Regions from separate parts of the Paragemmobacter aquarius genome, predicted to be linked through region 4. Evidence: riboswitches for the same ligand, from Rfam matches in the RefSeq annotation. Region 4 holds a riboswitch; each other region holds the start of a gene.
What was found. A riboswitch is a leader RNA that binds a small molecule or an ion and turns the genes downstream of it on or off. The one in region 4 is predicted to bind cobalamin.
Positions count from the first base shown of each region.

Region 1: another riboswitch for cobalamin. It lies ahead of bluB (5,6-dimethylbenzimidazole synthase); the one in region 4 lies ahead of HYN69_RS19285 (DUF1636 family protein).
Region 2: another riboswitch for cobalamin. It lies ahead of HYN69_RS20095 (DUF1636 family protein); the one in region 4 lies ahead of HYN69_RS19285 (DUF1636 family protein).
Region 3: another riboswitch for cobalamin. It lies ahead of HYN69_RS05205 (CbtB domain-containing protein); the one in region 4 lies ahead of HYN69_RS19285 (DUF1636 family protein).

Region 1 covers NZ_CP028920.1:177,854-185,312, reverse strand. The annotation lists gene HYN69_RS20155 (multicopper oxidase family protein) at 1-607, opposite strand, end outside; gene HYN69_RS20150 (hypothetical protein) at 679-1,065, opposite strand; gene HYN69_RS20145 (hypothetical protein) at 1,217-1,828, shown strand; gene HYN69_RS20140 (DUF411 domain-containing protein) at 1,879-2,394, shown strand; gene HYN69_RS20135 (hypothetical protein) at 2,468-3,025, opposite strand; gene HYN69_RS20130 (ISKra4 family transposase) at 3,060-4,418, opposite strand; partial or broken gene HYN69_RS22015 (hypothetical protein) at 4,628-4,822, shown strand; cobalamin riboswitch at 5,085-5,270, shown strand; gene bluB (5,6-dimethylbenzimidazole synthase) at 5,313-5,993, shown strand; gene HYN69_RS20115 (propanediol utilization protein) at 5,986-6,792, shown strand; partial or broken gene HYN69_RS20110 (threonine-phosphate decarboxylase) at 6,807-7,459, shown strand, end outside.
Region 2 covers NZ_CP028920.1:169,046-176,504, forward strand. The annotation lists gene HYN69_RS20075 (precorrin-8X methylmutase) at 1-251, opposite strand, end outside; gene cobG (precorrin-3B synthase) at 251-1,381, opposite strand; gene cobN (cobaltochelatase subunit CobN) at 1,378-4,614, opposite strand; gene cobW (cobalamin biosynthesis protein CobW) at 4,624-5,658, opposite strand; gene HYN69_RS20095 (DUF1636 family protein) at 5,662-6,018, opposite strand; cobalamin riboswitch at 6,108-6,342, opposite strand; gene cobO (cob(I)yrinic acid a,c-diamide adenosyltransferase) at 6,386-7,039, shown strand; partial or broken gene HYN69_RS20105 (cobyric acid synthase) at 7,044-7,459, shown strand, end outside.
Region 3 covers NZ_CP028918.1:1,072,095-1,079,553, forward strand. The annotation lists gene HYN69_RS05190 (cobyrinate a,c-diamide synthase) at 1-351, shown strand, start outside; gene cobA (uroporphyrinogen-III C-methyltransferase) at 348-1,073, shown strand; gene HYN69_RS05200 (DUF1636 family protein) at 1,070-1,378, shown strand; cobalamin riboswitch at 1,434-1,654, shown strand; gene HYN69_RS05205 (CbtB domain-containing protein) at 1,690-1,869, shown strand; gene HYN69_RS05210 (CbtA family protein) at 1,874-2,608, shown strand; gene cobF (precorrin-6A synthase (deacetylating)) at 2,655-3,413, shown strand; gene pepT (peptidase T) at 3,417-4,637, shown strand; gene HYN69_RS05225 (transporter substrate-binding protein) at 4,851-5,930, shown strand; gene HYN69_RS05230 (ANTAR domain-containing response regulator) at 5,927-6,544, shown strand; gene HYN69_RS05235 (ABC transporter permease) at 6,522-7,406, shown strand; gene HYN69_RS05240 (ABC transporter permease) at 7,406-7,459, shown strand, end outside.
Region 4 covers NZ_CP028920.1:10,623-18,081, forward strand. The annotation lists gene cobN (cobaltochelatase subunit CobN) at 1-2,697, opposite strand, end outside; gene cobW (cobalamin biosynthesis protein CobW) at 2,707-3,741, opposite strand; gene HYN69_RS19285 (DUF1636 family protein) at 3,745-4,101, opposite strand; cobalamin riboswitch at 4,191-4,425, opposite strand; gene cobO (cob(I)yrinic acid a,c-diamide adenosyltransferase) at 4,469-5,122, shown strand; gene HYN69_RS19295 (cobyric acid synthase) at 5,127-6,584, shown strand; partial or broken gene HYN69_RS19300 (threonine-phosphate decarboxylase) at 6,581-7,459, opposite strand, start outside.

The sequences.
Region 1 (7,459 bases), 170 kb from region 4:
CCATGTCCATCCCGGAATGGTCCATGGCACCTTGCCCCGACTGGCCATGATCCATGCCGGCCATCGATGCGCCGCCGGTGATTTCGGTCAGCACCTCGGCGGGCGACTTGAACGCAAAGTCGTGCAGGAACAGCGTCACCTCCTGACGATCTGCCGCAACATCCTCGGGCCGCCGCACGATCAGTGGCGCTGCTAGAAGTAGCATTTCATGCGCCGGGACGTGGGCGTGCATCCAGTGGGTGCCCGGCCTTGCCGCGAAGTCGTAGGCGCGGATGTCACCGGGCTGCAGCATTGGCATCGGCAGGTCGGGGACACCGTCCTGTGCGTTGTCGGGGATCTGTCCGTGCCAGTGAATGATGGTAGGCTCTGCGAGCGAGTTCTTGAGGTCAACCGCAAAGGCCTGTCCAGGATCGAGTACAAGCCCCGAGCGGCCATTGCCATCCATGAGCCCCCAGACGGTTGCGGCCCGGCCTTTGATGTCAAGCGTCCGGGTTGTGGCCGTCAAAGACATCCGGGCGGATTGGGCCCGCACCCGAGCGGGCAGGACCAAAGATGCGGCCGTGGCCGCAGAAGCGGCCAAAAAGCCGCGACGAGAAAGAGATAGCATGCGAGTTCTCCTGAATCGCTAGATGATTGGGACGAGCGGTTTCCGGCTCAGGCCGGAACCGCGGGGTCAAATCACTGCATTTTGGGAGGGTGCCCCAGAGGCGGAATGGCCAGCGAAGCAAACAGCAAGCCGAAATGGAGCTCGACATCGGCGGCACGCGCCACCACTTCGGTACCACCGTTCGGTGCGGGCAAGGCCGCAGTGGCGAAAAGGCAATGCTGCTGGCAAAGAACCTGTTGCGCGTCGCTGTCAGGACCGTCAGTCGTCTGCATGGGCATCAAATGGCCAGCCATCGCCATTATCTGTGCATGGTCGACCTGAGATTGCCCGCGCCCTTCGCCCAAAGCCATCACGGGCAAGATCGCCGCCAAAAGGTAGGCGGCAAAGATCAGGACACGCATGCCAAAGGTCGTAAATGTCATGGTTGGAATACTATCAGGATGGGCCGTTGCCGTCACCTGACAGTTTGGTGTCCCTGCCCGACATCGGGCTGTCTCGCGTGCGGTAACAATGCCGAGTTTTCTGATTTCTTGAAACGCTATCGCAAAGTTTACTGGAAACCGCGTCCGGCGAGCAGGACCATTCAGGAAAATGCGGGACAATGATTTGATGAAAAAGCTCCTCCTCGCCCTCACAGCATTGATTAGTCTGGCCGCCTGCGGGGCCGAACCTATCTGGGCGCCGGATGATGTCGTCGCGACCGCGCGCTATGCGCATCCCGGGCCGACCTCGGTTACTCTCTACACGGTACTCTCGACCCGAAGCGGTGCGGGTGCGCATGCGGGACTCCTGATTAACGGATCAGAGCGTGTTCTGTTCGATCCGGCTGGATCCTGGCGGCATCCCAGACTTCCCGAACGCAATGATGTCCATTTCGGGATCACCCCGAAGATGGTGGATTTCTACATCGACTACCACGCCCGTGAGACCTTCGACGTCGTGGAACAGACAGTCGAGGTTTCCCCTGAAATAGCCGCGATGATCATGCAGCGGGCCATGGCTTACGGTGCCGTACCAAAGGCCAACTGCACCATTGCCTTGTCGCGCGTGCTGGAAGGCGTTCCAGGCTTCGAGAGCCTCCCTATGACCTGGTTCCCGAAACGGATGATGGAGGGCTTTGCTGAGCTTCCAGGCGTGACGACCCGAAAAATCACAGATGACGATGCCGATCAAAATCATGGGGTTCTGCTGGTCCAGGCCAGCGATGCGCAGCTGGAGTAGTTTTTTGGTGATTGCTCCGGCAGAAACCACGACTTCACTCGCCACAGCAATTGTTCGGCGGTATCGTCGGCGACAACTTTCGACATGAGGTACATTTGATGAACATGACGCGTCGCACCATTCTGACTGCAGGTCCAGTTTTCCTGGCCATCGCCGCCACACCGATGCTGGCGGAAACGGATGCGCGCATCCATGTGGTCAAGGACCCCGGCTGTCCATGCTGCAATGCCTGGATCGGACACCTTCGCGAGAATGGTTTCAATGTAAGCTTTGAGGAGCGCAGCATCGAAGAACTCGCGGCGTATAAGCGCGAGCGCGGCATTCCGGAAGAACTGTCCTCCTGCCACACGGCGACGATCGATGACTATACCATCGACGGGCACGTCCCCGCCGCAGACATCCGCCGCCTTCTGGACGAACGTCCAGAAGTGGTCGGACTTACCGTTCCGGGTATGCCGTTCGGTTCACCCGGAATGGGACCGGAGACGGAGCGCGAGGCATACGAGGTTCTTCTCGTCGGACTCGATGGCAGCAGCCAGGTCTTCACCAGCTATCCGAGCGCCTGACTTCGCTTCAGGATGAAAGGGCGTCACAAGAAGCAGTGGCACGAAGCGCTTGTCTCCAGGTGCCACAGCAGTATCAAGGCAAACCCAACTCGGTTGACCGCCATACTTCTTCCAGCGCGGCCTGCAGGTTGACGCCGTCCAATGGTCTGATCGCGGCATCAAGACATCGCGCGGCGTGATAGGCCGTGGCCGCCATTGCACTGGGCGCCGTGCCATGGACGAGCCGGTAACGCGCCGCGAAACTGTCCATCTGACTCTCGCCTTCCCATCCCGCTGGAAGGACATCCTGCACCAAGACGATGCCTTCCGATTGATACGCGCGCGCGGTTGCGCTGGCTGCTGGCTCGGGGCCAAGGACCACCACCACATCGGGGGGCTCGCTAGGTGTTCCTAACAGGTCCTCGACCAACCCTGCTGCTTCGCGCGGAAGCGGCAGAACATGCACATCAACCCCGCCCAAATGCCCGTCAGACGTCTCATTCGCGTGCCCATCCCGCTCGTCCGCCGCCAGCAGGAAACCGCGGACGGCTTCGGCGAGGCCTACTTCAAGGTCTTCGCCGACGACCAGAAGTGCGGCCGTGAACGAATGCGCCGATGCAATCCCTGACATCCCCATCCACAGTGCGGCCACCAGGACGGGACTGGGAGTGGGCAAAACTTGGGGGTCATGCGGCTGCTCTTTGGTAGGCTCCGGTTAGCCGACCGTCGAGAACGGCGGCGCGGACAACAGCCACGCGGTGGGCTCCATTGGGCGACCATCTCATGCGGCGGCGCTTGCCCATGCGGGTGTTCCCGATGTCGTCCACGCAGCCCTCTGCCCGGGATGAAGAAATCGGAAAACCCGTGCGGTACCGCCGACCATAGTCGGTCAGGCTGTCCATGTTGTTCGCAAGGTAGGAATAGAGGTCCCGGCACCGGGCTTGCACGCGTCGGGCTGCTTCAGCCGCCATGCGATCATCTGTATTCAGCCGCGTGCAATCGACGATCAACCATTGCAGACTGGTCGTGGCCGTTAGAACTTTCCCATGCCAAAGGTACCATCGCAGTGTTTCGGCCGGACGTTTGAACAACACTGGAATGCCGGAGAAACCCCTGCTCTGCAGCAGGCCTTTTACGGCGTTCTCGACGTGCTGAATACGCATCGAGATATGCCACCAGTCGAGGATGTGGCGGACCTTTCCATCGACGGCATTGCGGACGAGGTTTGGCAGGGCTGGTTCCCCGTCCGAAATTACCGTGACGGTTTGTTCGTGATCCCAACCGAGAGCCCTCAAGTGCTGGCGAAGCTGACTGGCAGGTGACAGGACCGCCTGTTGCACCAAGCCGAAGCGACGGCACCTATCGTGGCCTTCAATTTTACCGACCACAACATCGAGGTGTCGCTTCTGATATTCCGGCCTGCATCGGATATGCGCACCGTCCAGGAAAACCGTCAGCGCAGGCGCCTCTTCGGCGGCTGAAGGAACCAGCGGCTCATTCTGCTCGCTGTCGCAGATTTCCCGGGCAACTTTGCCCAGTCGATTGCGCACCGATGTGTTCACCTGCTTCGCGCAAGGCAGAAAGGTTTCCAGAATACGCACCGCTTCCCGAAAGGAATGACGCGCTCCAAGTTCGGCTTGAAGGCGTCGCAGTTCCGGGGTCGATCGATCCGGGAAAAAGTGAGCGAGAGGCGAAAGCGGTCCGCCCAAGACAACATCGGATTTTGCATTGCAGGCGCAACGCCGAATGCGCGGCGCTTTGACCTCGAACCTGCCGAAGAGTGTGTCGAGCACCCGCGACCGATAATCATGTATAGCCCGGACCCCGTCGCAGTCCGGGCAGATCCGGCTGGCTTCGGAAATTTCCTCGATCTGGTCGTGCAGGATCGCACTTTGCAATTGCCCCAGGATCGTCTTCGCATCTTCGAGCAACAACCCGAACCCCTCAGGCTGCGTGCGTCGAAACGGGCGGGACAAACGGCCGAGACGATGCCTCTTTGTGGTTCCGTTCTCAAAGGTCGTCTCGACAATAATCCGCACTTCCATGGCAGTTCCCTTCTCAATGAACCACCAACATACACAGACACCCCCAAGTTTTGCCCACTCCCCTTTGATTTTGTTGACTTTCGCATACCGCATTTAAGGGCTACGCGACACTCGGGTTCATGCGCCGTTGGCGGACCGGTTCGTCAAGCACGGCTCCAAAAGCTTCATCTGAGCCAGAACCGTTGGCCAAAGAAGATCCCAAGATGCAGGAATTTCATGACCAGATCCGCGCCGCGCCGAGTTCCAACCGGGAATTTCATGCCTCTGACCTTTGTCGCCTCATCGGGCAGGCTGCTTACGACGCACGCATCGTAGACGTCATCCGGCAGTTGGGTTGTCCGAGGTTCACGGCGACGCTTGCAGTTCATGGCCGTGCTGTTTTGGCCGGAGAAATTCGGAGGTGATACCTCTCCCAATTGAAACCGCGAACCGAAGTCGCAGTACGGCTTTTTGTTTTTGCAGAGCAAACAAATTTCGATCCTCTGAAACGCGTTCTTTCTTGTTTGCTAACGGCAAGCTACCCAAAAGGCGAAGTTGCAGCATTTGGACCGCAACAAAATCATGAGAAACGCCCAAGTCCGATTTGTCAGTTACCGCCACACAAGCTATGGCGTTCTTGGAGATGGCGTCCCTCCGATGTGCAGTTGCGCGCGCGTTTCAGTGGGATTAAGCCAGTTGTTGTCTGGTGCCCTTCGTCTTGGCGAGGGGATAATCGGGAACGCGGTGCAACTCCGCGACGTGCCCAACGCTGTAAAGTGGACGGGACCACAAATGCCACTGGCCGAAAGGTTCGGGAAGGCGTGGTTCCGGATGAAGCCAAGTCAGAAGACCGGCCAGACGAAACCGGGGCGGGCGATGGCCGGCGCAGGTCCCGTTTCTGTGCAGGGGAAGACTATGACCGCCGAACCGTTCTTGACTGATGCCGGGCCGTTTGCCGAGGCCGAGCGCGCTGCCGTATATCGCGCGATTCACACCCGCCGCGACGTACGCAGTCAGTTTACCGACCGCCCAATTAACGACGCCACACTGTTGCGCCTGCTGACAGCAGCGCATCATGCGCCCTCCGTCGGGCTGTCGCAGCCTTGGAATTTCATCGTGATCCGGTCAGAGGCAGTAAAGCTTCGGGCGCAGACGGCATTTGCCAAGGCCAATGCCGAGGCACAGGCGATGTTTCCCGAAGACCGCCGTGCGCTTTATTCGTCGCTCAAACTGGAGGGCATACTGACCGCACCCATAAGCCTGTGTGTCACATGCGATCACAGCCGGGGTGGCCCAGTGGTGTTGGGGCGCACGCATCAACCGCAGATGGATGTCTATTCCACTGTATGCGCTGTGCAGAACCTGATGCTGGCGGCAAGGGCCGAAGGGATTGGCGTCGGTTGGGTCAGCATCTTTGACCCCGCCGACATGCAGCAACTGTTGGATCTGCCCAATCATGTCAGCGCGGTGGCGTGGCTGTGCCTTGGCCATGTCGATGCGCTTTATTCCGAGCCCGAGTTGCAAGCGAAAGGCTGGGCCCAGCGGGTTCCACTGGCCGATCTTGTTTTTGCCGAACGCTGGGGGCGGCGTGCCTAGACCGATTTCGGTGCCCTGCCATTTCGGCGAATGGATGCAGGGGCGGCTGGGGCCAGCTGGCCCAGTGGCGCTGATCACGCTGACGCCTGCCGGTCCGCGGGTGATTGCGCGCTGGCGTGCGGGTGTCGGGCTGGCGTGTCAGTCGGTGACGCATGGCCCAATGGATCCGGCGTTGCTGGCGCGGTTTGCGCGGGCGCTTGGTGGATTGCCACCGGGGCGGACCCTACTGCGGGTGCCTTATCCGCCTGGCCTGGGCACTGGCATGTCCACCGCTGGTCTGCTGGGGGTCGCGGCCTTTGCTGGGCGGGCGCTTGCGCCGCTGTCTCTGGCGCGGGCTTGTGTGGCCGCCGAAGGAGCCAGCGATCCGCTGATGTTCGCCCAACCTTCGCGGCTCTTGTGGGCCTCGCGTCAGGGGCGGGTTCTGGCGCGATTGTCGCCGCAGCCGCGCGCGCACCTGCTGGCCGGGTTTTGGGGTCCAGCACGGCCGACGCAAGCGGGCGATCTGGCATATGCCGACGTATCGGACCTTCTGGAGCGTTGGCAGGCCGAGGCCCCGCTGGCCACCCGTGCCGCTCTTGCCAGCGAGAGTGCGGCGCGCTGCGTTGCCCTTCGCGGCCCGTCGGAGGACCCGACCGAACGGCTTGCACACGATCTGGGGGCGCTTGGGTGGATGATGTCGCATTCGGGTGCGGCGCGGGCGCTGATCTTTGCCCCGGGCGCTCTGCCGCGCCATGGTATGGCGGCATTGCGTGAGGCTGGGTTGCGAGGTGTTCATCATCTGGCCACCTTGGGCGAATGACAAGGAGCACATCTATGCGCGATCACGGCGGAAATCTGGATCAGGCGATGGCCGTTTTCGGCACGGGCGACTGGATTGACCTGTGCACGGGTATCAACCGCCGCCCTTGGCCATTGCCCCTGCTTGACCCGGACTGTTGGCGCAGCCTGCCGACTCGGGCAAGTCAGGCGGGTTTGGTGGCGCAGGCGGCGCGCGCATGGGGAGCATCAGATCAAGCGGCCGGAATAGCGCTTGCGGGCGCGCAGGCGGCTATTCAACTAATGCCCTTGTTGCGGCCCGCCGGGCGTGCGGCAGTGCTGGGGCCGACCTATAACGAACACGCGGCGTGTCTGTCACAGGCAGGCTGGGATGTTGCCAATGTCAGCACGCCAGAAGCCCTGCACAGTGCCAGCCTTGCCGTGGTGGTGAACCCCAATAAACCCGACGGGCGCCGCCATACCCCGCACGATTTGCTTACCCTGTCCCGAAAGGTTGGGTTTCTGGTGGTGGACGAAAGCTTTGGTGACATCTCCCCCGGGCTTTCGCTTTTGCCGCGGGCAGGGCAGGATAACCTGCTAATCCTGAGGTCTTTTGGTAAGTTTTACGGGCTGGCAGGCTTGCGGCTTGGCTTCGCCTTTGGGGCCGATAGCGACATTGCGGCGCTGGCGCGGATGGCTGGGCCTTGGGC
Region 2 (7,459 bases), 160 kb from region 4:
ATTCCCTCGCTGACCATACGGACATCGCACAGGATCGGTGCGCCCGCTTCAAGTGCGGTGCGGGCAGCGATCGCCATGCCGGGCGAGAATCGCACATGCCGCTCCAGCCCGACCATGCCCGCCGCATGGATCATGCGGACCACGACCACCTCCTCCTCGGGAGTGAAGGCGGCAAGATCGGCCTCGGCCCGGATGGTGGCAAAGGATTGCACATAGATTTTCGCGCCGTCCTTTTCATAGACATGCGGCATCAGAACAGTCCCCCCAGGTCAATGGCATCCGCATCAAGGCCCCGTTTCATGGCGCGGTCGGTCGGGCTGCCGTTCAGGATCAGATCAAACCCCACGGCGGTCGCAACCAGGGTAACATCCGCGCGGCCAGGATGGGCGCACCCTTTGCCACAGCCCGACACATGCAGCAGGCGGCCAGTTGGCACCTGAGGGGCCAGGCGCCGCGCCAGATCACGCACCGCAGCCCGCCCTTGCAGGCAGGCGGGGGCGCCAGAGCAGGCCTCGACCCGCCGGATCGGATCGTCGGGGTCGGTGATCAGACCGGGCAGCGCCGGCATGACAGACACCCCCTCGATCAGCAGCATCCGCCAGGGCGTCATCCGCAGAGGGCCAAGATCGGCCAGTCCCGCAAGGGCTTCGGCCTGCATCTGGCCAAAGGCCACACCCACCAGCGCACCCTGCGCCACCAACCCCGGCTGCGGCAGTACAGCCTTTGGGGCGGGGGCAACCGTGCCGGTCAGCGCGTCCGTGGGCCGCACGCCGCGCCCGATCAGATCCGCCATCCGGCCCCGGCCATCGCTGACCCCGCCTGCCGCCACGAACCATCGCGCCAAATCGACAGCGGCCGCCGCACCGTCGTCCACCGGCGCCCCCAGCGCAGCACCGTCGCAGCGAATAAGCAATCGCCCATCCGCCGCACGTTCCAGCCGGATGTCGCCCGAGATGTCGCCCATCATCGGCACCGGGCCGCTATCGACGACAAAACCGAACTTTCCCGGCAAGGGGGGCATCTGACCCAAAGCTCCGGCCAAGGCGGACGCCAACCGCAGGGTTTCCACATCGGCAAAGGGCGTGACCAGAATGTTGCGCCGCTGTTCGGCCTCGGGCGAGGCGTCGATCAGGTCCATCCCACGCAAGCCGACGATCAATGCGGAATGCGACGCCGCAGTCACGCCGCGCACCTGCACATTGCCGCGCGCCGACAGGTCGATCAGCCCATTGCCATACGCGCGCGCCGCAGCCGCCAGCCCGCGTGCCTGATCCTGGGACAGCCGGCCCAAGGGAGGGCGCACCCGCACCACCAGCCCGTCGCCGGACTCCATGGGGCGCAACGCACCCGGGCACCAGCCCTGGACCTGAAACTCGTTCATGCCTGCACCTGAAGCATGGCCGCGATGGAATTGCGCCGCGTCACCCAGAGCCCGGCTTCGGCCAGGCGGCGAAACAGATCGCGCAGGGCTTCAAGGGCTTGCGGATTGTGCTGCGCCATAAAGGCCACCAGATCGTTGCGGCCCAGCGTCGCCTCGTGATACAGGTCGAACAGATGCGGCGGCACCACGCCCGCCAGATGGGCAAAGGCCGCCAAGTGATCGGCGGTCGCGGCAATCTCGGCGGCACCGCGATAGCCGTGGCGCATCATCCCGTGGGCCCAAGCCGGATCCGCCGCGCGGGCGCGCACCACGCGAGCGATTTCTTCGGACAAGCTGCGGGCACGGGGGCGGTCGGGTTGCGTGGCATCAAGATGATAAAGGGCGGGTTGCGCCGCCCCCAGTCGGGCAAGCGCGGCAGCAAACCCCGCCTCATGCGCCGCGTAATCGGCCGCCAGCAACAGATCGCTTTCGGGCAGATCCTGAGCATGCACAAAGCTGTCTGCGCTGCGCAAGCGGGCCTCCAGCCCGGCACGGTCACTGTGCGATTGCCCGTCCGCGCCGATCGCCCAACTGGAGGCCGCGATCCACGCCTCGCCCGCTGCGGCACGCGCTTCGTCGGTGAATGCGTCCATGGCAGTGCCCATGCCCAGCCCATACATGCCCGGTTTTGGGCCATAGACCCGTGCGGCGGCATCGCGGTAGGGGTTGTCCTCGGGGGCCTCGTCGCGGTCGGCCAGCATTTTGGCCCCGGTTTCAAACAGCGTCGCCAGCCCGGGAAACACATCCCGGAACAGGCCCGACACCCGCAGCGTCACATCTATGCGCGGGCGGCGCAGCAAGGCCAGCGGCACGACCTCGACACCCGACACACGCGCCGACCCTGCGTCCCAGACCGGGGCCAGCCCGGCCAGATGCAGCGCCATGGCGAATTCCTCGCCGGCGGTGCGCATGGTGGCGCTGCCCCACAGATCGACCACCAGCCCGCGCGGCCAGTCGCCGTGATCCTGCAAATGCCGGCGCAACAGTTCCTCGGCCAGCTTGACGCCCTGCGTTTGCGCGGCCCGACTGGGCACGGCGCGCGGATCGACCGCGAACAGGTTGCGCCCGGTTGGCAACACATCAGACCGCCCCCGCGCGGGCGACCCTGATGGGCCCGGCGCGACCCGAAGCCCCGCCAGAGCCCGCATCAGCCCGTCGCGTTCTGCCGCACCGCAAGCGCCGCGCCCCAGCACGTGCAACCCGTCGCCATATTGGCTTTCCTTGATGTCGCAGACAAAGCGGTCGATGCGGGTGATCGCCTCGGCAGGGCTGGCGCCCTCTGGAATGCCCAGATCGGTCTCGACGCCAGATGCCTGCGCTTCGCTGCGGATCTCGGAGATCAGCCGGTTGCGGCGACCAGGGTCCAACCCGTCGGCGGTGGAATATTCGTCCAATAGCCGTTCCAGACGGTGCATCCCTTCGGGCACCACGGCGGCGCGCAAGGGCGGCGGCATGTGGCCAAGGGTCAGCGCGCCGATGCGCCGCTTGGCCTGTGCGGCCTCGCCCGGATCGTTAACGATAAACGGATAGATCACCGGCAGATCGCCCACCAGCGCCTCGGGCCAGCAGGCGGCGGAAAGCGCCACCGATTTGCCCGGCAGCCATTCCAGCGTGCCATGCGCACCCATGTGCAGGATAGCGTGCAACCCCTGCGCGCGCAGCCACAGATAGAACGCCACATAGCCATGCCGGGGCACGCGCGACAGATCATGGTATTCGCCGTCGCGCAGGGCGACCTCGCCGCGTTCGGGTTGCAGCGCCACCAGTACGTCCCCAGCCCTCGTCGCGGCAAAATGGAACGCGCCATCGCGGCAGGCAGGGTCATCCTCGGGCGCGCTCCACGCGCCGTACAGCGCGTCGCGCAAAGGATCAGGCAGACTGGTCAGCGCGGCCAGATAGTCCTTCAGCGGCCATGCCAGCGTGTCGTTTTGCAAGGCTGGGGCCAGCGCGCATGGCCGCGCGCCATAGCCCGCCGCGCCCAGATCGGCCAGCAGGCCTTCGGTCGAGGCCAGCGCATCCAACCCCACCGCATGCGCCATCTGATGCGGGCGACCGGGATAGGTGGACAGGATCACTGCCAGACGGCGCTGGTCAACCGGCGTTTGCGCCAGCCGCAGCCAGCCCATGACCCGCGCCACCACGGCAGCCACCCGGTCCCGGTCCGCCCGATGGGCAAAGCGCGAAAATTGCAGGTCGGGATCGCGTTTGGCCGCAGTCTTGAAGGACACAAGGCCCGCGAACAGCCGCCCGTCCACCTCGGGCAGCACGACATGCATCGCAAGGTCTGCCGGTGACAGGCCACGATCCGACCCGGCCCAGTCGCGGCGGCGCGCGGTGGACAGCGCTACCTGAAACACCGGGCACCCCGCCACGTCAAACGGTGTGGACCCATCATCGCCGCGCGCCGAAAAGGCGGTTGCGTTGATGATCGCAGGCGGACATGCCTGCGCCAGCACGGGGCGCAGCCAATCGGCAAAACCCGGCGCCTTGAGCGACGGCGCAAAGACGCCCACCGCAGACACGCCCTGCGCACGCAGGCCAAGGATCAGCGCGTCGATGGGGCCGGTATCGGCCGCCGTAAGATAACTGCGATAGAAACTCACCAGCACGACCCGCCCCGGCGGCAGGTCCGCGATCACGCCCTGATCGGGGTCATAGATCCCCATGTCGGGCATCCGTTTATCGCCCGGCACCGGCCCGGCATACAGCCCCGCTGCCAGCGCCAGTTGCGCCAGCGCCGCCTGCGCTGCCACCGCGCCGCCCGCGTCACACAAATCCTGCAACCGCCGCAAGGTGGAGACCGGCAGGGTCGAGGCTGTATCCAGCGCCGGGTCCACCCGCCCGTCCGCAGGCAGCACCGCCAGCGCGATCCCCCGCCTGCGTGCCATGTCCTGCACCGACGCAATGCCGTAAGGCCAATAGGCTTCGCCGCCGATCAGGCGGATCAAGATTGCCTTTGCCCTCGACAGCGTCCGCTCGACATAGGTATCGACCGAGACGGGATGTTTCAGCGCAACAATATTTTGAAGCCGCAGGGACGGAAGACCGCCGCCAGCCCGCTGCCAGCCGGCCGCAAACGCGCCAAGGTCGCTGTCGGAAAACGACAGGACCACCAGATCGGCAGGGTCCTGCCCCGGATCAAACGGCGCCTCGGCCGTGTCCAACCCCCGACTGTCGCGAAAGACGACGTGCATCGCGGGTCCTTATGCCTCCAGCGCGGCGCGGATCGCGGCAGGGTCGATGTGGTGATGTTCCGCGATCACCACCAGCCGCGACTGGCGCGGCCCATCACCCCACGGTCGGTCATATTGGTGGCGCACCCGCTCTCCGACCGCCTGGACCAGCAGACGCATCGGCTTGCCCGTCACAGCGACATGGCCCTTGACGCGCAGGATGTGCTGATTGCGCGCCAGACGCTGGATGCGCAGGGCCAAATCGTCGGGGTCGGTGATTTCGGGCAGATCGATCACCACGCTGTCGAAATCCTCGTGCTCGTGGTCATCCTCGCCGTCGTGATGGCTGGGGCGCGCGGCGATGTCATCCTCGGCAGCGGCGTTAAGGCCCAGGATGAGGCGCGGGTCGATCCGGCCATCCGTCACAGGCAGGATCGCCACCTTGCGCGACATCTCGGCCTCGATCACGCCGCGGGCGGCGGTCAGCCCCACCTCGCCTGCCAGATCGGCCTTGGTCAGCAGGATCAAGTCGGCGCACAGGATCTGATCCTCGAACACCTCGGACAGGGGGGTTTCGTGGTCGATGCTGTCATCCGCAGCACGTTGCGCATCCACCGCCGCCACATCGGGGGCGAAGCGCCCGGCTGCCACCGCCTCGGCATCGGCCAGGCCAATCACGCCGTCAACGGTGATCCTTGACCGGATCGCGGGCCAGTCGAACGCCTTGAGAAGCGGTTTCGGCAGTGCAAGGCCCGAGGTTTCGATGAGGATGTGATCAGGGCGCACCGGCATTGCCATCAGCGCCTCGATCGTGGGGATGAAATCATCGGCCACGGTGCAGCAGATACAGCCATTGGCCAGCTCGACGATGTTTTCCACCGGGCAGTTTTCATCGGCGCAGGATTTCAGGATGTCGCCATCCACCCCCACCGTGCCGAACTCGTTGACCAGGATCGCCAGACGCTTGCCTTGCGGGTTTTGCATCAGGTGGCGGATCAGCGTGGTCTTGCCTGCCCCCAGAAAGCCGGTGATGACGGTGACGGGGATTTTGGTCAGGTCGGTCATGGATCAGGTCTCCAGCGGGGGAATGCGGGCAAGCGTTTGCTTGCGAAAGATGGTGGGGCGGTCGCGCCAGGGCACGATACCATCGGCAGAGCCGGCAAACAGCCCGGCCCCGCGCAGGATTTCGGGCACGTCATCGGTGGTCATCCGGCCATAGACATAAGACCAGCCGCCTGCTTTGCTGAGCGCGATCGCACAACCATGATCGCAGGCCGACAGACATTCCACCGCGCGCAGGGTCACGCCGTCGGGCAGGCCCGACTGCGCGACCGTGTCAAACAGGGTTTGACCGGGGGCGGTTTGCCCGTCGGGCAGCGGCTGACCAGCGCGGCAGGTGGTGCAGACATGCAAGACAGTCGTCATGGCCTCTCCCGTAAGTGTCGCACGGGGCAGCCTGCGGCATGGGCGTGATGCGCCCAAACTCCGAAGGTCGCGGAACACCCCGTCCGCGCGTTTCAGTTCTGGAGCTGGCAGGTCTCCCGGCTTGCGGATCTCAAGGCGGGCGCAAGGCCTGCCCCGGCGGGCTGCCCGTCTTCCCGAACCTTGCGGCCAGTGACGTGGGGCAGACCTTTCCGGTCACGGTCGCGGGGGCGGCTGCGCTTGGGGTTGCGGCAAGGCGTGCCGCAAATCCTGTCGCATTCCCTTTTCACCTGTCCTAAGACAGGCACCAACTCCTTCATGCCGTAGTCTGCCACAAGGATTGCGCTGTCAAGAACAAGGAAACGTCTCGATGTCCGCCACAAACGACACCTCCACCGAAGGCCCGGGGCCCGGTCAGGCCGACGATCTGGCCCGCCACGCAAGCAAGATGGCCAAGAAAAAGGCCGCCCGCGACAAGATCATGGCTGGAAAAGCAGGCGAACGCGGGCTTTTGATCGTGCATACCGGGGCGGGCAAGGGCAAATCCTCGTCCGGGTTCGGCATGGTCTTGCGCTGCATCGCACATGGGATGCCCTGCGCCGTGGTGCAGTTCATCAAGGGCGCCTGGGACACCGGCGAGCGGCGCCTGATCGAGGGTCATTTCAGCGCCCTGTGCCAGTTTCACGCGATGGGCGAAGGCTTTACCTGGGAAACCCAGGACAAGGCCCGCGACATCGCCGCCGCCCGCGCCGGTTGGGAAAAGGCCAAGGAGCTGATCCGCAACCCCGATATCCGCTTTGTGCTGCTGGACGAGATCAACATCGCCCTGCGCTATGATTACCTTGATCTTGACGAGGTGCTGGCCTTCTTGCGCGCGGAAAAGCCGCCGCTGACCCATGTCTGCCTGACCGGGCGAAACGCCAAGGACGCATTGATCGAGGCCGCCGATCTGGTAACCGAGATGACGCTGATCAAGCATCCGTTCCGGTCGGGCATAAAAGCCCAGCCGGGGGTGGAGTTCTGACGCGATGCCCGCGCTGATGATCCAGGGCTGCGGGTCGAACGTCGGCAAGTCGATGCTGGTGGCAGGACTGTGTCGCGCGGCGGTGCGGCGCGGGCTGTCGGTCGCGCCGTTCAAGCCGCAGAACATGTCGAACAATGCCGCCGTCACCGCCGATGGCGGCGAGATCGGCCGCGCGCAGGCATTGCAGGCGATAGCCTGCGGGCTGGAGCCGGTGACCGACATGAACCCGGTGCTTCTCAAGCCCGAGTCCGAGGTGGGCGCGCAGGTGATCGTGCAGGGCAAGCGGCTGACGACCGCGCGGGCGCGCGATTATGCGGCGCTGAAACCGCAGTTGATGGGGGCGGTGCTGGACAGCTTCCATCGCTTGCGCGGGGCGCATGATCTGATGATCGTCGAAGGCGCGGGCAGCCCGGCAGAGGT
Region 3 (7,459 bases), on a different replicon from region 4:
GGCGAATGCGGCGGCTACATGGCGCTGGGCGCGGGGCTGGTGGCGGCGGACGGGACGCGGCACGAGATGGCCGGATTGCTGGGGCTGGAGACGAGTTTCGCCAAGCGGCGGATGCATCTTGGCTACCGCTTGGCCGAGACCCTGACCGAAACGCCGGGGCATGGCGCGGGCGCGCGGTTGCGCGGGCATGAATTCCATTACGCGACGATATTGGCGCAGCCCGATGCGGCGCTGGCGCGGGTGGTCGATGCGACGGGGGCCGAGGTGGCCGAAACCGGGTCATGGGCTGCGTTCGGGGGCGGCGGGCGCGTGACGGGGACGTTCTTTCACTTGATTGCGGAGGCCACATGACGGGCTTCGTCTCTTTCGTATCCTCGGGTCCTGGCGATCCGGAACTGCTGACGCTCAAGGCCGTGGCGCGGTTAAGGGAGGCGGATGCGGTGCTGTTCGACGACCTGTCCTCGGGGCCGATCTTGGGCCACGCGCGCGACGGGGCCGATCTGGTCGGTGTGGGCAAGCGGGCGGGGCGTGCATCGCCCAAGCAGGACCATGTCAGCCGTTTGCTGGTGGAATATGCCGCCACGGGCGCGCGGGTGGTGCGGCTGAAGTCGGGCGATTGCGGGTTGTTCGGGCGGCTCGAGGAGGAGACCGACGCTTTGCAGGCAGCGGGGATTCCTTATGAGATCATTCCGGGGGTGACGAGTGCGAGTGCGGCGGCGGCGGCGGCGGGGATACCGTTGACGCGGCGGCTGACGGCGCGGCGGGTGCAGTTTCTGACCGGCGCGGATGTGACGGGGGGGCTGCCCGCGGATTTGAACTGGGCCGCGCTGGCGGACCCGCTGGCGACGACGGTGGTGTTCATGGGCAAGCGCACGTTCGGGGCGATGTGTGCGGGGCTTATGGCGCACGGGTTGCCGGGGGATACTCCGGCGATGCTGGCCGAGTCGGTTGGGCATCCGGAGCAACGGCTGACGCGGACGACGATCGCGGGGCTGGCGGCGCTGCTGGCCGAGGGGCCGGGGCTGTTGCCGGGATTGATTCTATACGGTCCGCTTGCGGGGGATGGTGCGTGAAGATCACTGTCTGCGGCAGTTGCGCGCTGGGGCGGGCGGGGTTTGCCGAGACCCTGCGCGAGGCGCTGGGCGGGCTGGCCGAGGTGGCGCTGGTCGACTGCATGTCCGGTTGTGCGCGGGCATCGACGGTGGCGTTCAGGGATGCGGGCAAGACGGCCTATCTGTTCGGCGATGTGGTGGCGGATGACCTGCCCGAGCTGGTGGTTTTCGCGGGGCTTTACGGAGCGTCGGCTGATGGCAATCTGGCCGATGCGCGGGCAATCGGCGGGTTGCGGATGAAGGCCGTGGCGCGAATCCCCGGATAGGTCGCGCTTGGGCTGCGATCTGCCGCAAAGCACCTTGACCGCAGGGGCGGTTGATGTGCAGATGGAAGGGCAAGGTGCCCCGTTAACGTGCAAAGCACAGGGGCTGAAACGGGAATGGGGAAGGGGCGGACCGAATACGGCGCCCATGGCCCCAGCCGCCCCCGCGACTGTAAGCGGCGAGCGGCCTTCGACGACCACTGTTCCCGCAAGGGGATGGGAAGGTGAAGGCCGTTACGACCCGCGAGCCAGGAGACCGACCTTGCAGGGATGAAACATACGCCGTCGGGTGTGACGGTCGGGAGAACGACATTATGACGACCCTTGCTTCGGTCAAGAAATCCTCGGGCACGCTGGCACAGGCCGCGGGTTCGATCATCGCTGTCATGGCCATCGGCGTTGCGCTGATGTTCGTGGCGGGCCATGCCCAGTCGGCGACGCTGCACGATGCGGCGCATGACATGCGCCACGCGACCGGCTTCCCCTGCCACTGAACTGATGTTCCAGAGATTGGTGACCGGCGCGGTGTTCGCCGGTTGTGCAGCAGGGCTGATTGCCGCCCTGTTGCATTTTTCGTTTGTCCAAGCGCTTATCCTGACCGGCGAGCAGTATGAATCCGGCGCGCTGACGCATTTCGCGGGCGGCGGGGATCATGCGGTGCATGCGGATGCGGGCGAAGCGTCAGGCGAGGACGCGGGGCATGACCACGCGACGCATAAGCATGGCGAGAGTGGCGGATTGGCGCGGGACGGGCTTACGGTTCTGTTCACCGTGCTGATCTACGTGGCTTACGGCTTCATCCTGATCGCGGGTTTCGGTGCGGCTTCGACCTTCGGCGCGCGGATCGGGGCGGTGCAGGGGCTTTTGTGGGGGATCGGCGGGTTTGCCGTGTTCCAGCTTGCACCTGCGATGGGGCTTGCGCCCGAACTGCCCGGAACGGTTGCCGCCGATCTTGGTGCGCGGCAGGTCTGGTGGTGGGGGACGGCGCTGTTGACGGCGGCGGGCCTGCTGGGGCTGGGCTACGGGCGCAAGGCATGGGTGTTCGTGTTGGCGGGTGTGGCTTTGGCCTTGCCGCATGTCATCGGTGCGCCGACGCTGGGCGAATATTACGGCTCGGCACCGCCCGAGCTTGGCGCGGCCTTTGCGGCGCGCGTGCTGGGTGTCGGGCTGGTGGCATGGGCCGTGCTTGGCTGGGTTGCTGGCTCTGTCTGGGCGCGGGGCGAACGGGTATAGCGGGCGGGGGGCGGATGTTCCGCCCCCTGACCAAAGGGAGGGTGGTATGGAAAAGCTGGTCCTGATCGGCATCGGCACGGGCAACCCCGACCATCTGACGCTGCAGGCGATCAAGGCGATGCGGGGGGCGGACCTGATCCTGATCCCGCAGAAGGGGCCGGACAAATCCGACCTTGCCGGATTGCGCCATGCGATGCTGGCCGAACATGCGGCCGATGTGCCGGTGGCCGTGTTCGACATGCCCAAGCGCGATGTATCGGGCGGGTATCTGGCAGGGGTGGATGCCTGGCATGATGCGATTGCGGCGGCTTGGGTTGCAGCGATTGCAACGGTTCAGGACGGACGGGGATTTTCGCGAGATATTCGCACGGTTGCGTTGCTGGTCTGGGGCGATCCTTCGCTTTATGACAGCACGTTGCGGATCGCGTCGCGGCTTAAGCCTGCGCCTGTGGTGACGGTCGTTCCGGGGGTCACCTCGATGCAGGTACTTACGGCGGGGCATGCCATTCCGGTCAACGAGGTGGGTGCGCCCTTTACCGTCACCACGGGGCGGCAGTTGCGCGATCATGGCTGGCCTGCGGGGGTGGATACGCTGGTCGTCATGCTGGACGGGGAGTGTTCGTTCGGCTCGGTGCAGCCTGCGGGCGTGCATATCTGGTGGGGCGCCTATGTCGGCATGGCCGAGCAGGTCTTGGCCGAGGGGCCGCTTGCCGAAATGGCCACGACGATCCCGCCCTTGCGCGAGCGGCTGCGGGCCGAGCATGGTTGGATCATGGATATCTACGTTTTGCGCCGGAAGGGATGAGCGATGTTCGACCGCGAGCTTGAGGAACGGCTGGTGCGCTATGCGCGGGTCGACACGCAGAGCGACGAGACATCGGCCACGGGGCCGAGCACGGATATCCAGTGGGTTCTGGCGCGGATGCTGGCCGAGGAGTTGACGGGGATCGGGGCTGCCGATGTGCGGATTACGGAATATGGCGCGGTGCTGGCGACGGTTCCGGCCACGGCAAAGGGGCCGGTGATCGGGCTTCTGGCGCATATGGATACCGCGCCGCAGTTCAATGCGACGGGCGTGAAGCCTGTGGTGCATCGCGGCTACAACGGCGGGGATATCACGTTCCCCGATGCGCCGGAGTTGCGGCTTTCGCCCGAGAATTCGCGCCATCTGGCAGACAAGCTGGGGCATGACATCATCACCGCCAGCGGGACAACGCTGCTCGGGGCCGATGACAAGGCGGGGATCGCCATCATCATGACGCTGGCGCGGCATTTGTTGGCGAACCGGGATATTCCGCATACGGGGCTGCGGATCGCCTTTACACCGGATGAGGAGATCGGGCGCGGGGTGGACAAGCGTTTGCCTGCCGATCTGGGGGCCGATTTTGCCTATACGCTGGATGGCGGGATGGTGGGCGAGATCGAGTATGAAAGCTTTTCCGCCGATGGCGCGGTGGTGCGGGTCACGGGCGTGTCGGCGCATCCGGGCTATGGCAAGGGCAAGCTGGTCAATGCGCTGCATCTGGCGGCCAAGATCATCGCTGCGCTGCCGCAGGGCACGCTGGTGCCGGAAGTGACCGAAGGGCGCGAGGGGTTCGTGCATTGCTACCAGATGGGCGGCACGGCGGCCGAGGCCGAGTTGCGCTTCATCTTGCGCGATTTCGAACTGGACGGGTTGGCGGCGAAGGGGGCGCTGTTGCGCGCCGTGTGTGATGCGGTGCAGGCGGGCGAGCCAAGGGCGGTGATCTCGGTCGAGATCACCAAGCAGTATCGCAACATGCGCTATTGGCTGGAAAAGGACATGACGCCAGTCGAGTTGGCGCGGGCGGCCTGCGAGGCCGAGGGGATTGCTGCGGTATCGGTGCCGATACGTGGCGGCACCGACGGGTCGCGGCTGACCGAGATGGGGGTGCCGACGCCCAACATCTTTACCGGCATGCAGGAAATCCACGGGCCGCTCGAATGGGTGTCGGTGCAGGACATGGCCGCCGCCGTGCGGGTTCTGCTGCGGCTGGTCGGGCGCGGCTGAGGCTGCGCCCGGGAGCGTATGCCTGAAATTTAGGCAAATGTCATGATGCACCGCCGGTTTGGTGCATCCTTCCCTTGACCACGGGTGCATTGCCTCTAGTCTTGGTCACACATCGGCGAGAGCCAAGCGGCACACGGGCCCCATGATGCGAGGAAGTTTTGCGCTTCCCTGCATCGGGGCCTGTCGCATTTTCGGGGGGAGGAACGGGGCGGCATGAAGCGGCGGGTGGAACTGGGGCTCTTATATTCGCGGTCGGGCAGCTATACGCTGATTTCCGAAGCGTGCCGCACGGGTGCCTTGGCCGCGATTGCCATGGTGAACGCCGACCCTGCGCTGGATGTCAGCTTTGTTCCGGTAGAGCGTGACCCCGAAGGCAATGTCGATCTGTACGGGCCGCTTTGCGAGGAGATCCTGAGGGATACGGGGGCGCGCCATGTGATCGGCTGCGTGACGAGCTGGAGCCGGAAAGAGGTTATCCCCGTGCTGGAAAAGCACGGCGGGACGCTTTGGTATGCGGTGCCTTACGAGGGGTTCGAGGCGTCGGACCATGTGGTTTACACCCATGCCTGCCCGAACCAGCATCTGCTGCCTTTGCTCGACTGGGTGCTGCCCGCGCATGGCAGGCGGGCTTACCTTACGGGGTCGAATTACATCTGGGGCTGGGAGATGAACCGGCTGGCGCGCGAGGTGATTTCGCAGGCCGGGGGCGAGGTGTTGGGCGAGCGGTATCTGCCGATCGGGTCGCGCGATGTGGCGCGGATGATCGAGGAAATCCGCCATGCGCGGCCGGATTTCGTGCTCAATTCGCTGATCGGGCCTTCATCATACGAATTTCTCGCGGCCTATCGGCGGCTGGGTGCGGAGGACGCGCATTTCAGGGCGGATCGCTGCCCCGTGCTGTCGTGCAACCTGACGGAATGCGAATTGCCCGCGCTGGGCGAAGCGGCCGAGGGGTTGGTGGCGGCGGGGCCGTATTTCAGGGGCGCTGCGGGTTGGCCCGATGCCGGTATCGGTGGGCGGTTCGGGTCGTCGCATGAAGCGGCGGCATTCGCGGCGGTGCGGGAATTGGCGCGGCTGCTGCATGGCCGTGCAGAGGCGGGGATTGCAGGCTTGTTGGCGGGGGCGGCTTCGGTGGTGGATGCCAAGACGCATCACACCGAATTGCCCGTGCTGATCGCGCAGGTGCGGGGCGGGGCGTTCCGCGTGATCCGCGAGCAGGCGGCGGTGGCGGGTGACCCGTATCTTACGCGGGGGCGGGTGGCTGCCGTGCCAGCCTTGCGGGTGGTGTCATGAGACGGCCGATCCGCATCCAGAACCTTGGCGGGGCAAGGGCGGTGATCTTGCATCGCCCGCACCCCACCGTGCAGGCGCTTACGCGGCAGTTGACGGCAATCGGGCTGAGTGTCGAGCAGGTATGGCCGGAACTCGGGCCTTCGGCGCTGGGGGCGGATTTCGTGTTCTTCGATGCCGACATGGGTCATGACGAGCAATTTCCGTGGGAAGCGGGGGCGTCGCCCATGCCGATGGTGGCGTTGATCGGGTCGGAGGCGCCGGGGCGGATCGAATGGGCGCTGCGGGCGGGGGCACATGCACAACTTCTCAAACCCGTGGGGGACAACGGGGCCTATTCGGCGCTGCTGATCGCGCGGGATGCGTTCGACGCGCAAAGGGCGCTGTCGGTCGAGATCGCGGATTTGCGGCGGCGCTTGGACGAGCGGTTGACGGTGGTGCGGGCGGTGGCTGCGCTGGCAGCACGGGGCAAGACCGAGGACGAGGCTTACGCGCAGTTGCGGCAGATGGCGATGGCGTGGCGGGTGAGTTTCGAGGATGCGGCGGTGCGGGTCGTGGCAGGAATGGCGGGTGGTGCAGGAACGGGGGGCGAGGATGACCGACGGAACCGTGGTTGACGCGGGCCGCCCTGCGGGGGCGTTCGCGCGGCTGATGAAGCGGAAGATGGCGGTGGTCGGGCTGGTCCTGATTGCCGTGGTGGTGCTGGGCGCGGTGCTCGCGCCGTTGATTGCGCCCTATGCGCCGGACGAGCAGCTGTTCGACGGGCTGACGCTGGAAGGTGCGCCCTTGCCGCCCGATGCGACGTTCATCTTTGGCACCGATTTGCTGGGGCGCGATCTTTTCACGCGGATTTTGTATGGCGCGCAGACGAGCCTGATCATCGGAGTGGTGGCCAACGGGCTGGCGCTGCTGATCGGCACGGTTGTCGGCATCGTTGCGGGGTATTTCAGGGGCTGGGTCGGGTCGGTGCTGATGCGGTTCACCGACCTGATGATGGCCTTTCCGGCGCTTTTGTTGGCGATATGCCTCGCGGCGATCTTCCAGCCGTCGCTCTGGATCGTGGCGATGGTGATCGCGCTGGTGAACTGGGTGCAGACGGCGCGGGTGATCTATACCGAGACGACAAGTCTGGCGACGCGCGATTTCATCGCCGCCGAGCGGACGCTGGGGGCGGGGACGGGGCGGATTTTGTTCAAGCATATCCTGCCGCATCTGGTGCCGACGATCATCGTCTGGGGCACGCTGGGGATTTCGACGACGGTGCTGCTGGAGGCGACGCTGAGTTTCCTCGGGGTTGGCGTGCAGCCGCCGACGCCAAGCTGGGGGAACATCATCTTCGAGAACCAGACCTATTTTCAGGCAGCCCCCTGGCTGGTGTTCATTCCGGGGGCGGCGATCATCTTGCTCGCGCTGGCGTTCAACCTTGTGGGCGATGCGCTGCGCGATGTGCTCGACCCGACGCAGCGGGGGCGTGACTGATGGCGGGGTATTTTCTGCGGCGGATCGTGCAGGCGGTGCTGATCTTGCTGGGG
Region 4 (7,459 bases):
ACTGTGCGATTGCCCGTCCGCGCCGATCGCCCAACTGGAGGCCGCGATCCACGCCTCGCCCGCTGCGGCACGCGCTTCGTCGGTGAATGCGTCCATGGCAGTGCCCATGCCCAGCCCATACATGCCCGGTTTTGGGCCATAGACCCGTGCGGCGGCATCGCGGTAGGGGTTGTCCTCGGGGGCCTCGTCGCGGTCGGCCAGCATTTTGGCCCCGGTTTCAAACAGCGTCGCCAGCCCGGGAAACACATCCCGGAACAGGCCCGACACCCGCAGCGTCACATCTATGCGCGGGCGGCGCAGCAAGGCCAGCGGCACGACCTCGACACCCGACACACGCGCCGACCCTGCGTCCCAGACCGGGGCCAGCCCGGCCAGATGCAGCGCCATGGCGAATTCCTCGCCGGCGGTGCGCATGGTGGCGCTGCCCCACAGATCGACCACCAGCCCGCGCGGCCAGTCGCCGTGATCCTGCAAATGCCGGCGCAACAGTTCCTCGGCCAGCTTGACGCCCTGCGTTTGCGCGGCCCGACTGGGCACGGCGCGCGGATCGACCGCGAACAGGTTGCGCCCGGTTGGCAACACATCAGACCGCCCCCGCGCGGGCGACCCTGATGGGCCCGGCGCGACCCGAAGCCCCGCCAGAGCCCGCATCAGCCCGTCGCGTTCTGCCGCACCGCAAGCGCCGCGCCCCAGCACGTGCAACCCGTCGCCATATTGGCTTTCCTTGATGTCGCAGACAAAGCGGTCGATGCGGGTGATCGCCTCGGCAGGGCTGGCGCCCTCTGGAATGCCCAGATCGGTCTCGACGCCAGATGCCTGCGCTTCGCTGCGGATCTCGGAGATCAGCCGGTTGCGGCGACCAGGGTCCAACCCGTCGGCGGTGGAATATTCGTCCAATAGCCGTTCCAGACGGTGCATCCCTTCGGGCACCACGGCGGCGCGCAAGGGCGGCGGCATGTGGCCAAGGGTCAGCGCGCCGATGCGCCGCTTGGCCTGTGCGGCCTCGCCCGGATCGTTAACGATAAACGGATAGATCACCGGCAGATCGCCCACCAGCGCCTCGGGCCAGCAGGCGGCGGAAAGCGCCACCGATTTGCCCGGCAGCCATTCCAGCGTGCCATGCGCACCCATGTGCAGGATAGCGTGCAACCCCTGCGCGCGCAGCCACAGATAGAACGCCACATAGCCATGCCGGGGCACGCGCGACAGATCATGGTATTCGCCGTCGCGCAGGGCGACCTCGCCGCGTTCGGGTTGCAGCGCCACCAGTACGTCCCCAGCCCTCGTCGCGGCAAAATGGAACGCGCCATCGCGGCAGGCAGGGTCATCCTCGGGCGCGCTCCACGCGCCGTACAGCGCGTCGCGCAAAGGATCAGGCAGACTGGTCAGCGCGGCCAGATAGTCCTTCAGCGGCCATGCCAGCGTGTCGTTTTGCAAGGCTGGGGCCAGCGCGCATGGCCGCGCGCCATAGCCCGCCGCGCCCAGATCGGCCAGCAGGCCTTCGGTCGAGGCCAGCGCATCCAACCCCACCGCATGCGCCATCTGATGCGGGCGACCGGGATAGGTGGACAGGATCACTGCCAGACGGCGCTGGTCAACCGGCGTTTGCGCCAGCCGCAGCCAGCCCATGACCCGCGCCACCACGGCAGCCACCCGGTCCCGGTCCGCCCGATGGGCAAAGCGCGAAAATTGCAGGTCGGGATCGCGTTTGGCCGCAGTCTTGAAGGACACAAGGCCCGCGAACAGCCGCCCGTCCACCTCGGGCAGCACGACATGCATCGCAAGGTCTGCCGGTGACAGGCCACGATCCGACCCGGCCCAGTCGCGGCGGCGCGCGGTGGACAGCGCTACCTGAAACACCGGGCACCCCGCCACGTCAAACGGTGTGGACCCATCATCGCCGCGCGCCGAAAAGGCGGTTGCGTTGATGATCGCAGGCGGACATGCCTGCGCCAGCACGGGGCGCAGCCAATCGGCAAAACCCGGCGCCTTGAGCGACGGCGCAAAGACGCCCACCGCAGACACGCCCTGCGCACGCAGGCCAAGGATCAGCGCGTCGATGGGGCCGGTATCGGCCGCCGTAAGATAACTGCGATAGAAACTCACCAGCACGACCCGCCCCGGCGGCAGGTCCGCGATCACGCCCTGATCGGGGTCATAGATCCCCATGTCGGGCATCCGTTTATCGCCCGGCACCGGCCCGGCATACAGCCCCGCTGCCAGCGCCAGTTGCGCCAGCGCCGCCTGCGCTGCCACCGCGCCGCCCGCGTCACACAAATCCTGCAACCGCCGCAAGGTGGAGACCGGCAGGGTCGAGGCTGTATCCAGCGCCGGGTCCACCCGCCCGTCCGCAGGCAGCACCGCCAGCGCGATCCCCCGCCTGCGTGCCATGTCCTGCACCGACGCAATGCCGTAAGGCCAATAGGCTTCGCCGCCGATCAGGCGGATCAAGATTGCCTTTGCCCTCGACAGCGTCCGCTCGACATAGGTATCGACCGAGACGGGATGTTTCAGCGCAACAATATTTTGAAGCCGCAGGGACGGAAGACCGCCGCCAGCCCGCTGCCAGCCGGCCGCAAACGCGCCAAGGTCGCTGTCGGAAAACGACAGGACCACCAGATCGGCAGGGTCCTGCCCCGGATCAAACGGCGCCTCGGCCGTGTCCAACCCCCGACTGTCGCGAAAGACGACGTGCATCGCGGGTCCTTATGCCTCCAGCGCGGCGCGGATCGCGGCAGGGTCGATGTGGTGATGTTCCGCGATCACCACCAGCCGCGACTGGCGCGGCCCATCACCCCACGGTCGGTCATATTGGTGGCGCACCCGCTCTCCGACCGCCTGGACCAGCAGACGCATCGGCTTGCCCGTCACAGCGACATGGCCCTTGACGCGCAGGATGTGCTGATTGCGCGCCAGACGCTGGATGCGCAGGGCCAAATCGTCGGGGTCGGTGATTTCGGGCAGATCGATCACCACGCTGTCGAAATCCTCGTGCTCGTGGTCATCCTCGCCGTCGTGATGGCTGGGGCGCGCGGCGATGTCATCCTCGGCAGCGGCGTTAAGGCCCAGGATGAGGCGCGGGTCGATCCGGCCATCCGTCACAGGCAGGATCGCCACCTTGCGCGACATCTCGGCCTCGATCACGCCGCGGGCGGCGGTCAGCCCCACCTCGCCTGCCAGATCGGCCTTGGTCAGCAGGATCAAGTCGGCGCACAGGATCTGATCCTCGAACACCTCGGACAGGGGGGTTTCGTGGTCGATGCTGTCATCCGCAGCACGTTGCGCATCCACCGCCGCCACATCGGGGGCGAAGCGCCCGGCTGCCACCGCCTCGGCATCGGCCAGGCCAATCACGCCGTCAACGGTGATCCTTGACCGGATCGCGGGCCAGTCGAACGCCTTGAGAAGCGGTTTCGGCAGTGCAAGGCCCGAGGTTTCGATGAGGATGTGATCAGGGCGCACCGGCATTGCCATCAGCGCCTCGATCGTGGGGATGAAATCATCGGCCACGGTGCAGCAGATACAGCCATTGGCCAGCTCGACGATGTTTTCCACCGGGCAGTTTTCATCGGCGCAGGATTTCAGGATGTCGCCATCCACCCCCACCGTGCCGAACTCGTTGACCAGGATCGCCAGACGCTTGCCTTGCGGGTTTTGCATCAGGTGGCGGATCAGCGTGGTCTTGCCTGCCCCCAGAAAGCCGGTGATGACGGTGACGGGGATTTTGGTCAGGTCGGTCATGGATCAGGTCTCCAGCGGGGGAATGCGGGCAAGCGTTTGCTTGCGAAAGATGGTGGGGCGGTCGCGCCAGGGCACGATACCATCGGCAGAGCCGGCAAACAGCCCGGCCCCGCGCAGGATTTCGGGCACGTCATCGGTGGTCATCCGGCCATAGACATAAGACCAGCCGCCTGCTTTGCTGAGCGCGATCGCACAACCATGATCGCAGGCCGACAGACATTCCACCGCGCGCAGGGTCACGCCGTCGGGCAGGCCCGACTGCGCGACCGTGTCAAACAGGGTTTGACCGGGGGCGGTTTGCCCGTCGGGCAGCGGCTGACCAGCGCGGCAGGTGGTGCAGACATGCAAGACAGTCGTCATGGCCTCTCCCGTAAGTGTCGCACGGGGCAGCCTGCGGCATGGGCGTGATGCGCCCAAACTCCGAAGGTCGCGGAACACCCCGTCCGCGCGTTTCAGTTCTGGAGCTGGCAGGTCTCCCGGCTTGCGGATCTCAAGGCGGGCGCAAGGCCTGCCCCGGCGGGCTGCCCGTCTTCCCGAACCTTGCGGCCAGTGACGTGGGGCAGACCTTTCCGGTCACGGTCGCGGGGGCGGCTGCGCTTGGGGTTGCGGCAAGGCGTGCCGCAAATCCTGTCGCATTCCCTTTTCACCTGTCCTAAGACAGGCACCAACTCCTTCATGCCGTAGTCTGCCACAAGGATTGCGCTGTCAAGAACAAGGAAACGTCTCGATGTCCGCCACAAACGACACCTCCACCGAAGGCCCGGGGCCCGGTCAGGCCGACGATCTGGCCCGCCACGCAAGCAAGATGGCCAAGAAAAAGGCCGCCCGCGACAAGATCATGGCTGGAAAAGCAGGCGAACGCGGGCTTTTGATCGTGCATACCGGGGCGGGCAAGGGCAAATCCTCGTCCGGGTTCGGCATGGTCTTGCGCTGCATCGCACATGGGATGCCCTGCGCCGTGGTGCAGTTCATCAAGGGCGCCTGGGACACCGGCGAGCGGCGCCTGATCGAGGGTCATTTCAGCGCCCTGTGCCAGTTTCACGCGATGGGCGAAGGCTTTACCTGGGAAACCCAGGACAAGGCCCGCGACATCGCCGCCGCCCGCGCCGGTTGGGAAAAGGCCAAGGAGCTGATCCGCAACCCCGATATCCGCTTTGTGCTGCTGGACGAGATCAACATCGCCCTGCGCTATGATTACCTTGATCTTGACGAGGTGCTGGCCTTCTTGCGCGCGGAAAAGCCGCCGCTGACCCATGTCTGCCTGACCGGGCGAAACGCCAAGGACGCATTGATCGAGGCCGCCGATCTGGTAACCGAGATGACGCTGATCAAGCATCCGTTCCGGTCGGGCATAAAAGCCCAGCCGGGGGTGGAGTTCTGACGCGATGCCCGCGCTGATGATCCAGGGCTGCGGGTCGAACGTCGGCAAGTCGATGCTGGTGGCAGGACTGTGTCGCGCGGCGGTGCGGCGCGGGCTGTCGGTCGCGCCGTTCAAGCCGCAGAACATGTCGAACAATGCCGCCGTCACCGCCGATGGCGGCGAGATCGGCCGCGCGCAGGCATTGCAGGCGATAGCCTGCGGGCTGGAGCCGGTGACCGACATGAACCCGGTGCTTCTCAAGCCCGAGTCCGAGGTGGGCGCGCAGGTGATCGTGCAGGGCAAGCGGCTGACGACCGCGCGGGCGCGCGATTATGCGGCGCTGAAACCGCAGTTGATGGGGGCGGTGCTGGACAGCTTCCATCGCTTGCGCGGGGCGCATGATCTGATGATCGTCGAAGGCGCGGGCAGCCCGGCAGAGGTGAACCTGCGCGCGGGCGACATTGCCAACATGGGCTTTGCCCGCGCCGCCGATGTGCCGGTGGTTCTGGTCGGCGACATTGACCGAGGCGGGGTGATCGCGCAGATCGTGGGCACGCAGGCGGTGATCGACGCGGGCGATGCGGGAATGGTTGCGGGGTTTGTCATCAACAAGTTTCGCGGTGATCCGCGATTGTTCGACGACGGCTATGCCTTCATTCAGGCGCGCACCGGCTGGCGCGGCTTTGGCGTGGTGCCGTGGTTTTCCAAGGCCCATCTCCTGCCCGCCGAAGATGCACAGGACATCGGGTCAAGCCCGCGCGGTCTTGGCGGCAATGACGCCGTGACCATCGCCGCGCTCTGCTTTTCCCGTATCGCCAATTTCGACGACCTTGATCCGCTCAAGGCAGAACCGGGGGTCAATCTGGTGATGGTGCAACCCGGGCAGGCCATTCCCGGAGACGCACGGCTCGTGATCCTGCCCGGGTCGAAATCGACGCGCGGTGATCTGGCGTTTCTGCGGGCGCAGGGCTGGGATGTGGATGTGGCCGCCCATATCCGGCGCGGCGGGCATGTGCTGGGCATCTGCGGCGGCTATCAGATGCTTGGCCAGTCAATTGCCGACCCCGACGGCATCGAGGGCCCTGCCGGAGAAACGCCCGGCCTTGGCCTGCTTGACGTGCATACCCTGATGACCCCCGACAAGCGTTTGTCGCGGGTGCGCGGCTGCCATTTGGCCAGCGGCCAGCCCATAGAGGGGTATGAGATCCATATCGGGCGCACCAGCGGCCCTGATCGCGCCCGCCCCTTTGCCCGGATCGACGGCCGCCCCGAGGGCGCGATCCATGTCCAAGGGCGCATCAGTGGCACCTATCTGCACGGCATGTTCCAGTCGGATGGCTTTCGCGCGGCGTTTCTTGCGGGTCTGGGGATCGACGCCGCCGGTCGCAGCCACAGCGCCGAGGTCGAGGCGACGCTTGACCTGCTAGCCGACCATCTGGAAACCCATTTGGACGTGCCGGGCCTGCTGGCGTTGGCACGTTAGGGCCGCAGGTCCTGCGAAAGGCGGTCCCACTCCGGCTCAGGTCCCGGCAGGCCCAGCCGAAGCAGGCAGCCCGACCAGGGGAAGATCCGGCTCCAGATCCTGTGGCGCGCCAGCCGGTGCTGCGCGGCTTCTGCGTCGGGCGTCTCATAAAGACGGAACAGCGTTGTGCCCCCGCTATCTTCCAACCCGCCACCCGGGCCAGATCATCGGCGCGGCCAGCGTCTAGTGCCAACTGCGCGCGCATTGCATCCGCCCAGCCCGTATCGGAGATCGCCTGCCGTCCGATCTCGATTGCCGGGCCAGAGACGGCCCAAGGCCCAGCCATCCGCGCCAGCGCCGCAATGTCGCTATCGGCCCCAAAGGCGAAGCCAAGCCGCAAGCCTGCCAGCCCGTAAAACTTACCAAAAGACCTCAGGATTAGCAGGTTATCCTGCCCTGCCCGCGGCAAAAGCGAAAGCCCGGGGGAGATGTCACCAAAGCTTTCGTCCACCACCAGAAACCCAACCTTTCGGGACAGGGTAAGCAAATCGTGCGGGGTATGGCGGCGCCCGTCGGGTTTATTGGGGTTCACCACCACGGCAAGGCTGGCACTGTGCAGGGCTTCTGGCGTGCTGACATTGGCAACATCCCAGCCTGCCTGTGACAGACACGCCGCGTGTTCGTTATAGGTCGGCCCCAGCACTGCCGCACGCCCGGCGGGCCGCAACAAGGGCATTAGTTGAATAGCCGCCTGCGCGCCCGCAAGCGCTATTCCGGCCGCTTGATCTGATGCTCCCCATGCGCGCGCCGCCTGCGCCACCAAACCCGCCTGACTTGCCCGAGTCGGCAGGCTGCGCCAACAGTCCGGGTCAAGCAGGGGCAATGGCCAAGGGCGG